3 regions of the Variovorax palleresanus genome follow, and region 3 is predicted to be linked to each of the others. Evidence: predicted binding sites of a transcription regulator. Region 3 holds the regulator's gene; each other region holds the start of a gene.
What was found. Region 3 encodes sigma-54, which starts transcription at its own class of promoters, with help from an activator protein. Its sites were predicted from a motif close to TGGCANGNAANCTGCTTT; they were not measured.
Positions count from the first base shown of each region.

Region 1: the regulator sigma-54 is predicted to act here: its motif matches at 1,812-1,829, upstream of hmpA (NO-inducible flavohemoprotein).
Region 2: the regulator sigma-54 is predicted to act here: its motif matches at 2,545-2,562, upstream of atzF (allophanate hydrolase).

Region 1 covers NZ_JBJNVP010000001.1:673,212-677,417, forward strand. Annotated here, with positions in the region: gene ACJ7Z0_RS03175 (class I SAM-dependent methyltransferase) at 1-260, shown strand, start outside; gene ACJ7Z0_RS03180 (DUF1330 domain-containing protein) at 233-520, opposite strand; gene hmpA (NO-inducible flavohemoprotein) at 591-1,775, opposite strand; gene norR (nitric oxide reductase transcriptional regulator NorR) at 1,914-3,521, shown strand; gene ACJ7Z0_RS03195 (substrate-binding domain-containing protein) at 3,510-4,206, opposite strand, start outside.
Region 2 covers NZ_JBJNVP010000002.1:2,915,594-2,919,799, reverse strand. Annotated here, with positions in the region: gene ACJ7Z0_RS17680 (ABC transporter substrate-binding protein) at 1-786, opposite strand, end outside; gene atzF (allophanate hydrolase) at 804-2,516, opposite strand; gene ACJ7Z0_RS17670 (M48 family metallopeptidase) at 2,774-3,637, opposite strand; gene ACJ7Z0_RS17665 (AmpG family muropeptide MFS transporter) at 3,713-4,206, shown strand, end outside.
Region 3 covers NZ_JBJNVP010000002.1:3,131,668-3,135,873, forward strand. Annotated here, with positions in the region: gene lptA (lipopolysaccharide transport periplasmic protein LptA) at 1-398, shown strand, start outside; gene lptB (LPS export ABC transporter ATP-binding protein) at 395-1,189, shown strand; gene rpoN (RNA polymerase factor sigma-54) at 1,207-2,802, shown strand; gene ACJ7Z0_RS18635 (phospholipase D family protein) at 2,813-4,206, shown strand, end outside.

The sequences.
Region 1 (4,206 bases), on a different contig from region 3:
AGGTGGCCACCACGACGATCGATGCGCCGTTCAAGCTGCCCTCGGCGCGCCACTACCTTGATTTCGTCCGGGAGTCGGCAAGCCCGGTTCGGCAGATCCTGAGCCGTTTGGACGCCGCCGCAGCTGCCGCCGCGTGGGCCGAGATGGAGGAGCGCCTCGCCGCCTTCAACACCGCGTCCGGCTGGGAAGGCCCGAACGAACTCTTGCTGACGGCGGGTCGCCGATCGCCGCTTCAGCAGCCTTCGACCGCCACCAGGTAGTCGACTGCCGCCGGCTGCCGCAGGGCCAGCAGCGGTGCGTACTCGGGCGAGGCGAACCAGTCGCGGATGTGCTGCATCGAAGGAAACTCGATCATCACCAGGCGGCTGGGCTTCCAGTCGCCCTCGAGCACTTCGAGTGTGCCGCCGCGCACGATGAAGCGCCCGCCGAATTTCTGGATGACGGGCAAGACCTGCGCCTTGTATTTGTCATAGGTCTCGTGGTCGTGGATCTCGGTCTGCGCAATCAGGTAGGCGGTCATGGCGGGCTCCTTCTTTTGCCGGCCATCATGCGGATGGCCCGGCGCGCGAAGCAATACCCTGCCGGCGCTCTCAAGCCTCCAGTGCTTCCAGCGGCCCGAAGAACTCGTAGCGCAGCTGCTGCTTCGGTACGCCGAGCGCAAGGCCGTTGGCGTACACCGCCTTCATGAAAGGCTTGGGGCCGAGAAAGTAGAGATCGACGTCGCGGTCCTCGGGCAGTTGCTGCGCCAGCAACTCGCGAGTGACAAAACCCGTGGCGTGCGGCCGGTCGGCATCGCGCGGCGTGTCGTACACATAGACCGGCTTCACGTTGGCATGCTTGGCCGCCAGCGCATCGACGCGCGCGCGGAACGCATGAGCGCCTCCATGGCGTGCCGCGTGGATGAAATGCACCGGCCGGCCGGTGTGCGCCATCGACTCGAGCATGCTCATGGCCGGCGTGATGCCCACGCCGCCCGTCACCAGCACGAGCGGACGCGCGCTTTCGCCCGCAGGCTGCAGCACGAAGTCGCCGCAGGGCGCCTGCACCTTCAGCAGCGCGCCGACAGTGGCAGCCTGATGCAGCCAGTTCGATGCCCTGCCGCCCTCTTCCTTCTTGACGCTGATGCGATACCAGGGCTTGCCCGGCGCATCGGACAGCGAGTAGTTGCGCCGCAAGGGTTCACCGTCGATGTTCAGCACCAGCGTGAGGTACTGCCCCGGCGAGAACGCCAGCAGCGGGCCGCCGTCGGTCGGCTCCAGGTAGAACGAGGTGATGACTTCGCTCTCGTCCTCGCGCCGGGCGACGCGAAACTCGCGCTCGCCGCGCCAGCCACCGGTTTGCGCGGCGTTGGCACGGTAGACCTCTTCTTCGGCGGCAATCAGGAGTGCCGCGAGCGATTGGTAGGCCTCGCCCCATGCCGCGATGATCTCGTCGGTCGCGGCGTCGCCGAGCACGTCCTTGATGGCACGCAGCAGGCAGGCGCCGACGACCGGGTAGTGCTCGGGCAGCACGCCCAGCGCGGCGTGCTTCTGGATGATGCGCGGCAGCGCGCCGGCAATTTCATCGAGGCGGTCGATGTACGTGGCATAGGCCAGCACCGCGCCTGCGAGTGCACGCGCCTGGCTGCCGGCGGCCTGGTGCGCCTCGTTGAAGAACGCCTTCACCTCCGGATGGCTCTCGAACATGATCCGGTAGAAATGGCTGGTGATGGCCTCTCCGTGCGCCTGGAGCGCGGGCACGGTGGCTTTGACGATGGCGATGGTCTGCGGGTTCATGGTGGGACTCGATTCGGAAGTGAACGACGTTGATGCCTCTCACGATCCGTGCCACGGGGACGACACCCGCCAAGTGCCCGTGGATACTGGGGATTCTTCTTTCGTGGTCAAATTCGCAACAGGATTCATGTTGTATTTATGACCACCAACAGTGTCAGTCAGACCACCGATGCGGTTGCCGACCCAGTCGCCTCCGCGAGCGAAGGCAGCCGCTACCGCTCGCTTCTGGCTGCGGCGCGCGGCCTGGTGCAATGCGATGCCGCCGCGCTGCTGCGGCTGGACGGCGATGTCCTGCGGCCGGTGGCCGCGGACGGCCTGAGCGACGAGACCCTGGGCCGGCAGTTTCCGATCGCGTCGCACCCGCGCTTTGCGCGCCTGCTCGAAAGCGGCCGCGGCCTGCGCTTCGCCCACGACTGCGGGCTGCCCGATCCGTACGACGGCCTCGTGGCCGGCCAGCCGGGAATCCTGCCCGTGCACGACTGCATGGGCGCGCCGCTGCGCCTGCGCGGCGCCGTCTGGGGCCTGCTGACGCTGGACGCGCTCGAGCCCGGCGCATTCGAGACCGTGAGCCCGGAGCAGCTCGATGCGCTGGTCGCGCTGTTCGAGACCGGCATCGAGGCCGCCGACACCATCAAGGACATGGAAGCGCGCGCCATGCGCGAGCAGGCCGTCGTCCAGGCCCTGCGGTCGGGCCACGGATCCACGCGCGAGCTGCTGGGCAGCAGCGCCGCGATGAAGCAGCTGTGCAGCGAGATCGACACGGTCGCGGTGTCCGATCTCACAGTGTTGCTGCTCGGCGAGACCGGCGTGGGCAAGGACCTGGTGGCGCAGCGCCTGCATGCGCATTCGCGCCGCCGCGAGCAGCCGCTGGTGCAGGTGAACTGCGCGGCGCTGCCCGAGACGCTGGCCGACAGCGAGCTCTTCGGCCACAAGCGCGGCGCGTTCACCGGCGCGATGCAGGACCGCAGCGGCAAGTTCGAAATTGCCGACGGCGGCACGCTCTTTCTCGACGAGGTCGGCGAGCTGCCGCTGACGGTGCAGGCCAAGCTGCTGCGCGTGCTGCAAAGCGGCGAGGTGCAGCGGCCCGGCAGCGACCGGACGCTGAAGGTCGACGTGCGCGTGATCGCGGCCACCAACCGCGACCTGCCCGCGGCGATTGCGCAGGGCCGCTTTCGCGCCGACCTCTATCACCGGCTCTCGGTCTATCCGCTGGTGGTGCCGCCGCTGCGCGAACGCGGGCGCGACGTGGTGACGCTGGCCGGCGGCTTCCTCGAAGAAAACCAGCATCGCCTGGGCGCGCGCAATCTGCGCTTGTCACCGGCCTCGAAGGCGGCTCTTCTTGCGCACGGCTGGCCCGGCAACGTGCGCGAACTCGAGCACGTGATCAGCCGCGCATCGCTTCGGGCCTTCACGGAACAGCGCCGCGGCGCACGCTGGACGGCGATCGAGCCGCATCACCTGGCGCTCGACGCTGCGGCCGCCGGCAGTTCCCAGGGACTGCCCGCGCCGCCCCTGCCCTCCCCTGCGTCTGCGGCGGTGTCATCTGGCCCTCTCGCGGGCGTTGTTGCCGCGGGCGGCACGCTGCGCGAAGCCACGGAAGCCTTCCAGCGGGCGTGGCTTGCGGACGCATTGGCGCGGCACCATGGGCACGTGGCCAACGCCGCGCGCGAGGCCGGCATCGACCGCAGCAACTTTCACCGGATGCTGCGCAAGCTAGGCATGCGGCCGTCCGCGTCAGACGCCTGAACGCGCACCGCGCTTCGTCGCCGGCGTCGGCGCTGGCGCCGGTGCCGGTGCCGGGCGAAGCGACTCGAAGGCCTCTGCCAGCGACAGCACGCGGCCGCAGTTCACCGCCTGGTAGCCCGGCAGCCGGTTCACCGCCTCCTGATAGGCATCGCTGCGCAGGATGGCCAGCATCCGCTGCACGATGGGTGCAGTGAGCGAGCGCTCGTCGCACAGCAGGAAGTAGCGCTCCACCTGGTTGGAGATGAAGTCCAGCTTGAACTGGCGCGCCGGCGTCTCCACGCCATAGCCCGCATCGGCCATGCCGCTGGCCACGAAGGCCGCCACGGCCGCATGCGTGAACTCGCATTGCTCGTAGCCCTTGATCGACTCGGGCGCGATGCCCTGCTCGCGCAATTGCAGGTCGAACAGGTAGCGCGTGCCCGAGCCCGCCTGCCGGTTGATGAAGCGGACACCGGGACGCGCCAGGTCGGCCAGCGTGTAGATCTTCTTCGGGTTGCCCGGCGCCACCATCAAGCCCTGATGGCGCGTGGCCATGCCGATGACTTTCTGCGTGTCGGGGTTGAGCCAGGCGCCGTAGTGGGCGATGGCTTCGGCCTCGAACGCCCCCAGCGGCACGTGAAAGCCCGCCACGTCGCAACTGCCGTGGTGCAGCGAGGCCACGGCTTCTTCGCTGCCGCAGTAGCGC
Region 2 (4,206 bases), 220 kb from region 3:
CTCCACGCCGCGTGCATAGGCGGCGATGTATTTCTTTGTCACTTCGGGGTTCTTCTTGATGAACTCGCTCGTGAGGCTGGCCGCACCGCCGTGCCACGGCGCCATCGGGTCGCCGAGGATGTACTTGGCCACCACGCCGGCCTCGATGACGCGCGTGGTGCCGTTCATGCGGCCGACGGTGCCGGTCGGCTCCAGCGTGTAGCAGGCATCGACCTGGCCCGCAACCAGCGCGGCCACGTGCTGGCCGATGGGAAGTTCGCTCACGACCGCGCCCTTGGCGCCCGCGCGTTCGAGCATGGTCTTGCAGAGAGTCACGTTCTGGATGCCGGGGCCGGACGCGATCTTCTTGCCGGCCAGCTCGGCCATGGTCTTGATCGGACTGTCCTTGGCGACGATGAATTCGTCGAGCACGAACTTGGCGTTGCTCGGGTTGGTGCAGAAGATCTTGAAGAGCCCCGGCTGCGCGATCTCGCCGATGGCGAGGTTGGCCGAGCCGGTGCCGTTGGAGCTGCCGTCGCAGCGGCCCGCCAGCATGCCTTCCATGACCTGCTGCGCACCCGCGAATTTGAGCGGCTCCACGTCGAGCCCCGCTTCCTTGAAGTAGCCGCGGTCGATCGCGGCAAAGAAGGGCAGGCCGGCGGCCACGGGCCAGAAGCCGATGCGGATCTTCGGTGCGGCTTGCGCGCGCACGATGGCGGGCGCGGCCAGCACGGCCAGCCCCGCGGCACCGGCCTGCAACAACTGGCGGCGCGAGGCGGCGGCGGGTGATTTCTCAGGGGTGCTCATGAAGACTCCTCGATCGGTCAGGTTGGAATGGCTTGGGAAGAAGCGGTGCGGCTCGCGATGTAGGCGCGCCAGCCGCCGTGGTGGCTCACGTCTTCCGCATCGGCCAGTGCGTGGCCTTCGCAGATGAAGCCGTGCACCCAGTTGCCGTCGGCAAGCTCGACGCTGCCCAGGCCCAGCGGCGGCGGAATCAGCGCCAGGAAGCTGCCGACCTGCGCGAGCGGAACGCACCACACTTCGAGCGCAATGGCCGTTCCGCCGCCGGCGCTGCGTTGCAGCCCCGGCTTGGGCGGCACGGTGCCCGGCAAGGCATGCAGGCGGTAGCGCGGCGAGGTGGTGGTGGCGCGCAGCAGCGTGGCGCCGCGTTCGGTGAGCTGCGCGTTGAGCGGCATGCCCGAAAGATGCGCGCCGACGACGGCGATCGGCATGGTCTGCGCCGCCGGAGCACCCAGGCCAGGCACGGGCTTGGGCTCAGGCAGCGGCAACCCCGTGGCGCCCTGCGAAAGGCCGGTGGCGTGGTGATAGCGCTGGCCCAGATCGGCCAGCGCGAGATCGCTGCCGCAAGGGCCGATCAGCGTGATGCCGAAGGGCAGGCCGTCGGCGCGAATGGCGCTGGGCACCGAGATCGCGGCATAGTCGAGCAGATTGACGAAGTTGGTGTACGCGCCCAGGTTGCGATTGAGCACGACCGGGTCGGCGCGCATCTGTTCGCGCGTGTAGTGCGTGGGCGCGGTCGGCACCAGCAGCACGTCGATGCCGCGCCACATCGGTTCGGCCTGCCGCGCGAGCGCGCGCAGCCGGGTTTGCGCCTCGAACACGTCGGCGGCGTCGTAGCCGCGGCCGCTCTCGAGAATGCCGCGCACCGGTTCGATCACCTGGGAGCCGTGCGCATCGAAGAACTCGCGCACCGCGGCATAGCGCTCGGCCACCAGCGCGCTTTCGTAGAGCAGCGCGGCGGCCTCGGCCAGCGGTGCATATGGGATCGTCACGGCCGTGCCGCCGAGGGCAACGAGCCGGGCCTGTGCATCGCGAAAGGCCTCTTCGGCCACGCCGTCGCCGAAGAAGCTCAGGGTGTCGGGCACGCCGAACCGGAAGGCCGAGGGGAACGGATCGCTGCGCAGCGCAAGCCCCCTCGAATAGGGGTCGCGCGCGTCGGGCCCGGCGGCCGCCAGGAGCACGTCGACGGCCAGGGCCACGGTGCGCGCGAAGATCGACACGCAGTCCGCACTCTGGGCGGCAGGCACCACGCCAAAGGCGCTCAGCAAGCCGCGCGAGGGCTTGATGCCGACGATGTTGTTGAGCCCGGCGGGCACCCGGCCCGAGCCTGCGGTGTCGGTGCCGAGCGCGAAATCGACCTCGCCGGCGGCCACCACATAGGCCGAACCCGAGCTGGAGCCGCCCGAGACATAACGCGGATCGAAGGCATTGGGCACTTCGCCATAGGGAGAGCGGGTGCCGTTCAGGCCGCAGGCGAACTGGTCGAGGTTGGTCTTGCCAAGCAGCGATGCACCGGCATCGAGCAGTTTCTGCACCGCCGCCGCGTGTGCCGAGGGCCTGCGGTCGAAGGCCGGACAGGCCGCCGTGGTGGGCACGCCGGCCACGTCGATGTTGTCCTTGACGGCAAAGCGCAGGCCGGCGAGCGGGCCGCTGCCGGTGTCCGCACCGGGCACGGGTTGCGCGAAGCGTGCGATCCACGCCGCAGCAGCCGATCCGTTTTTTTCATGCACCATCATAAGGCATCCAAACTTGTGTACAAGTCGAGATGCAAGCAATGTGCCAGGAGGATCGGGATCGTCCTTCACAAGTCGTGGTTGGGGTTTTGCCCCCTCTCCCTCCGGGAGAGGGTTGGGGTGAGGGCTCCGTGGCTCCGTGCCCCGACGAAGCGCGGCTCAGATGTGACGGCCGCCGCCCTCACCCCAGCCCTCTCCCAGAGGGAGAGGGAGTCAGACAATCAGCCGCGCCCTCTTCCAGAAGAGGTGGGGCTCACACCTCAGCCTCGCTTGGCTTCGCGGTAGAGCTTTTCCACCTTCGGCAGATTGGCTTCGAGCTGCTGGATGCGGTCCGGTCCGCTCGGGTGGGTGGACAGGAAACTCAGCCCGCCCTGGTTCTTGGAGGCCGCGGCCATCTTCTTCCAGAGCGACACCGAGGACTGGGGGTCGTAGCCCGCGCGGGCCGCGAGCTCCAGGCCGACGAGATCGGCCTCGGTCTCGTCGCTGCGGCTGAACTTCAGCGTGAGCAGCTGCGTGCCGGCACGGGCCGCCAGATCGCCCATCTGGCCGAGGCCCAGCAGCTGCGCACCGATGGAGAGCGCGGCGCCGGTGCCGGCGCTCTTGGCCAGGCGGGCACGCGCATGCTCGCGCAGCGCATGGGCCATTTCATGCCCCATCACCATCGCAACCTCGTCTTCGCTGAGCTTGAGCTGCTCCAGAATGCCGGTGAAGAAAGCGATCTTGCCGCCGGGCATGCAGAAGGCGTTGATCTGCTTGCTGCCGATGAGGTTGACCTCCCATTTCCACTGGCGCGCCCGCGTGTTCCACGGCGTGGCGAAGGGAATCAGGCGGTTCGCGATGGTGCGCAGCCGCTGCAGCTGCGCGTTGCCGTCGCCGGCGAGCGCCCCCTTGGCGCGCGCCTTTTCGAGCAACTGGCCGTACTGCTGCACGCCGGCGGCCTCGATGCGGTCGGCCGGCACCAGGTTGCGCGCCATCGACGCATTGCCCACGTTCACCTGCGCCAGCGCCGGGCCGGTCAGCACCGCGCCGGCCGCCGCAAGCAGAAAAGCCCGCCGCGGCTGCCAGGCCGAGGAGCGGGAGGCCAAAGCCGCGGAAGAAACGAAGGACTCGCATCGTGTGCACATGCGCGGATCATAGGAACAAACGCGGCAAAAAGACCGCTCGGCGCCAAGCGCACCCTCATGGACAATCCGGGGCTCATGTCTGCCCAGCCCGCCGAAACTTCCACCGCCCCCTCCCTGCCCTGGCGCGACGCGCTGAAGGTCTACCTCGAGCCCGCCACGCTGCGCATGCTGGCGCTCGGCTTTTCCGCCGGGCTGCCGCTGCTGCTGGTGCTGGGCACGCTGAGTTTTCGCCTGCGCGAGGCGGGTATCGACCGCACCACCATCGGCTACCTGAGCTGGGTCGGCCTGGCCTACGGCTTCAAGTGGGTCTGGGCGCCGCTGGTCGACCGGCTGCCGCTGCCGCCGCTGACCACGCTGCTCGGGCGCCGGCGCGGCTGGCTGCTGCTGGCGCAGGGGGTGGTGATCGCGGGGCTGATCGGCATGGCGCTGAACGATCCGCGCCAGGGTCTCGTGCCGCTGATCTGGTGCGCGCTGCTGGTGGCCTTCGGCTCGGCCACGCAGGACATCGCGCTCGACGCTTTCCGCATCGAATCGGCCGAAACCCGCAAGCAGGCCGCGCTCGCGGCTGC
Region 3 (4,206 bases):
GCAATGCGCCCGACGAGTGGATCGAGGGCGAATCGGAGGTCATCGAGTACGACAGCCGCGCCGACAACGTCAAGTTCATCCGCAATGCCGTGATGCGCCGCCTGCTGGGCGCCACGCCAAACGACGAAAGCAGCGGCGCGCTCATCGTCTACGACCAGAGCAACGACACCTACACGGTCAACGGTTCCACCGTGCCGCCCAACACCGGGGTGAATGCCCCCGCGGGCGGTGGGCGGGTGAAGACCATCCTGACGCCCAAGAGCGCCACGGCGCCCGCGCCAGGCGCCTCGGCGCCGGCCGGCGGACGGGCCGCGCCAGCAGCGCCCCAGCCGGCACCCGGTGCCGGCCTGCGGCCGAGCACCACGCTCAGCGGCAGCGAAGGGGAAGGGCGCAAGTGATAGAAACCGCTGGAAGCCACACCGCCGATGGCACGCCGGGCAGCCGCCTGGTGGTGCGCGGCCTGCAAAAAAGCTACGGTAGCCGCAAGGTCGTCAAGGATGTCTCGCTCGACGTTCAAAAGGGCGAAGTCGTGGGGCTCCTGGGCCCCAACGGCGCCGGCAAGACCACTTCGTTCTACATGATCGTGGGCCTGGTGCGGGCCGACGCCGGCGAGATCACCATCGACGGCGAACCCATTGCGCACATGCCGATCCACCGGCGCGCCCGCATGGGCCTGAGCTACCTGCCGCAGGAAGCCTCGATCTTCCGCAAGCTCACGGTCGAGGAAAACGTGCGTGCCGTGCTCGAGCTCCAGCGCGAGCCCGATGGCAACGGCAAGCCCGCGCCCCTGTCGAAGCAGCGCACCGAAGAGCGGCTCTCGGGGCTGCTGGCCGACCTGCGCGTGGACCATCTGCGCGATTCCCCCGCGCTCGCGCTCTCCGGCGGCGAGCGGCGCCGGGTCGAAATTGCCCGCGCGCTGGCCACCCAGCCGCGCTTCATCCTGCTGGACGAGCCCTTTGCCGGCATCGACCCCATCGCGGTGATCGAGATCCAGCGGATCATCAGCTTCCTGAAGGAGCGCGGCATCGGCGTGCTCATCACCGACCACAACGTGCGTGAAACGCTGGGCATCTGCGATCACGCGTTCATCATCAGCGACGGGCATGTGCTGGCACAAGGCACACCCTCGGAGATCGTCGACAACGCCGAAGTACGCAGGGTGTACCTTGGCGAGCACTTCCGGATGTAAGGGAGGAGCCGGTCTCCATGAAGCAAGGGCTGTCCCTTCGCGTTTCGCAGCATCTGGCGCTCACACCGCAGCTGCAGCAGTCGATCCGGCTGCTGCAGCTCTCCACGCTCGAACTGAGCCAGGAGGTCGAGCAGATGCTCGACGAGAACCCGTTCCTCGAACGCACCGCGGAAGAAGCGGCGCGCGAGGAATTCGGCCTCGATGCCATCGATACCCCGATGCCGCGCGATGAATCATCGGGCGAGGCCGGCGAGAGCGACTTCGCCTCGGCTCCGGCGAGCAGCGCGGCCACCACCTCCAGCGAAACCACGGCCGCGGCCGAAACCGACGTTCCCGCCGCCGACGCCACCGAGCGCGAGCCCGACTGGGAAGGCGACGGCACCGTCGACATGGCGCCGGACGACAGCGAGTGGGGCAGCGATGCTCCCGCGCGCCAGAACAACCTGGGCGACGACGAGCGCGCCGACGCCACCGAACTCGCGCGCAGCCAGGAGTCGCTGCAGTCCTTCCTGCACCGGCAGGCGCTGAGCCTGCGGCTCAACGAGAACGACTGCGCCGCGCTGCGCTTCCTGATCGAATCGCTCAACGACGACGGCTACCTCGAAGATTCGCTGCCGGCGCTGGCCTCGGGCCTCGCGGGCGACGACAACGACCAGTTCGACGAGCTGGTGCATCACTTCCAGGTGGCGCTCGGCCTGCTGCAAAGCCTGGAGCCGGCCGGCGTCGGCGCGCGCGACCTGGGCGAATGCCTCGGCATCCAGCTGCGCGCGCTCGCCAGCGAAGACGAAACCGAAGAACACGCCCTGGTCCGCAAGACCGCCATCGCCATCTGCAAGCAGCCGATGGAGCTGCTCGCGCGGCGCGACTTCAAGCGCCTGGCCACGCTCACCCGCACCAACGAAGAGCTGGTTCGCTCGGCGCTGCAGATCATTTCGCGCCTGGAGCCCAAGCCGGGCCGCCGTTTTGTCGATGTCGAGCGCAACATCGTGATCCCCGACGTGATCGTCACCAAGATCGGCCGCGGCACCAACGTCAAGTTCCGCGTCATGCTCAACCCCGAGGTGATGCCGCGCCTGCGCGTGCACGACATCTATGCCGGGGCGCTCAAGTCGCACAAGGGCGAGGGCAGCCAGGCGCTGTCGCAGCGGCTGCAGGAGGCACGCTGGTTCATCAAGAACATCCAGCAGCGCTTCGACACCATCCTGCGCGTCTCCAACGCCATCGTCGAGCGGCAAAAGAGCTACTTCGTGCACGGTGAACTCGCGATGCGGCCGCTGGTGCTGCGCGAGATCGCCGACGAGCTCGGCCTGCACGAATCGACCATCTCGCGCGTGACCACCGCCAAGTACATGGCCACGCCCTTCGGCACCGTCGAGCTCAAGTACTTCTTCGGCTCCGCGCTTGGCACCGAGACCGGCGGCAATGCGTCGAGCACCGCGGTGCGCGCGCTGATCAAGCAGTTCGTGAGTTCCGAGAGCATCAAGAAACCGCTGTCCGACAGCCAGATTTCCGAGATGCTCAAGGAGCAGGGCATCGAATGCGCGCGGCGCACCGTGGCCAAGTACCGCGAGGCGCTGCGCATCGCGCCCGCCAACCTCCGCAAGGCGCTGTAGAAAGCCGTCGATGGCCCCTCGCCGCCTGCTGTCGCGCTGTGGGCACTGGGTCTTGGCCGTGGCGGTGGCGCTGCTCGTTGCCGGCTGCGCCACCCTGCCCGACGAAGCGCCGCGCCCACCCACCCGGGCCATGGCGGTGTCGGCCGACACCGCGCTCGGCAAGATCGCGCTGGCCGCGCAGCCCGACCTCGATCTCAGCGGTTTTCGCCTGATGCCGGGCGGCGATTTCGCCTTCGACACGCGCATCCAACTCGCGCGGCGCGCCCAGCGCACGCTCGACGTGCAGTACTACCAAATCGAGAACGACGAGACCGGCCGCTACCTGCTGCGCACCCTGCGCGATGCGGCGGAGCGGGGCGTGCGCGTGCGGCTCTTGATGGACGACCTCTACACTTCGGGCGAGGACGAACTGCTGCTCGGCCTGGCCGCCACGCCGAACGTCGAACTGCGCCTCTTCAACCCGTTTCCAGCCGGGCGCGGCAGTCTGCTCAAGCGCTTCGCGGCCTCGCTCTTCGACTTCAGCCGCGTCAACCGGCGCATGCACAACAAGCTCTTCATCGCCGACGGCGCGATGGCGGTGGCGGGCGGCCGCAACATCGGCAACCAGTACTTCAGGCGCACGGCGGGCGAGAATTTTCTCGATCTCGACACCTTCGTGACCGGCGCGCTGATGCCGCGTCTCGGCACCCTGTTCGACCAGTACTGGAACAGCGTGTACGTGCGGCCGATCCAGTCGGTGGTGGCCACGGGCCTTTCGCGCGAAGAACTGCAAAAGCGCTTCGAAGCCGCCACCGGCCCCGACACCACGCCGCCGCCGCCGCGGCCCGCCCCCAACGACCTGCTCGGCTACAGCCCGATGGCCGAGGACCTTGCCACCGGCAAGCTCGGCCTGATCTGGGCCCTTGCCGAGGCCTACGCCGATTCGCCCGACCGCGTGATCGGCAAGACGGCGTCCTATGGCGGCGTGCCGCTGCTCGACGTCGACAGCGTGCGCTACAACGTGGTGGAGCAGATGCGCCGCGCGCGCTCCGAGGTGACCATCGTCTCGCCCTACCTGATTCCGGGCGAGGCCGGCCTGGAGGTGATGCGCGAGATCCGCCGGCGCAACGTGAAGATCAGCGTGGTCACCAATTCGCTCGCCGCCACCGACGAGCCGCTGGTTCACACGGCCTACCGCCGCTACCGGCCCGACATGCTGAAGCTGGGGGCCGACCTGTACGAGCTCAGCACCACGCGCACCCGGCGCAGCGTGCGGCTCGGCCTCTTCGGCACCTCGGTCGGCCGGCTGCACGCCAAGTCGGCCGTGATCGACCGGAGCATTCTCTTCGTCGGCTCGATGAATTTCGATCCGCGCTCCGAAACGCACAACACCGAGATCGGCCTTTTCATCCGCAGCCCCGAGAT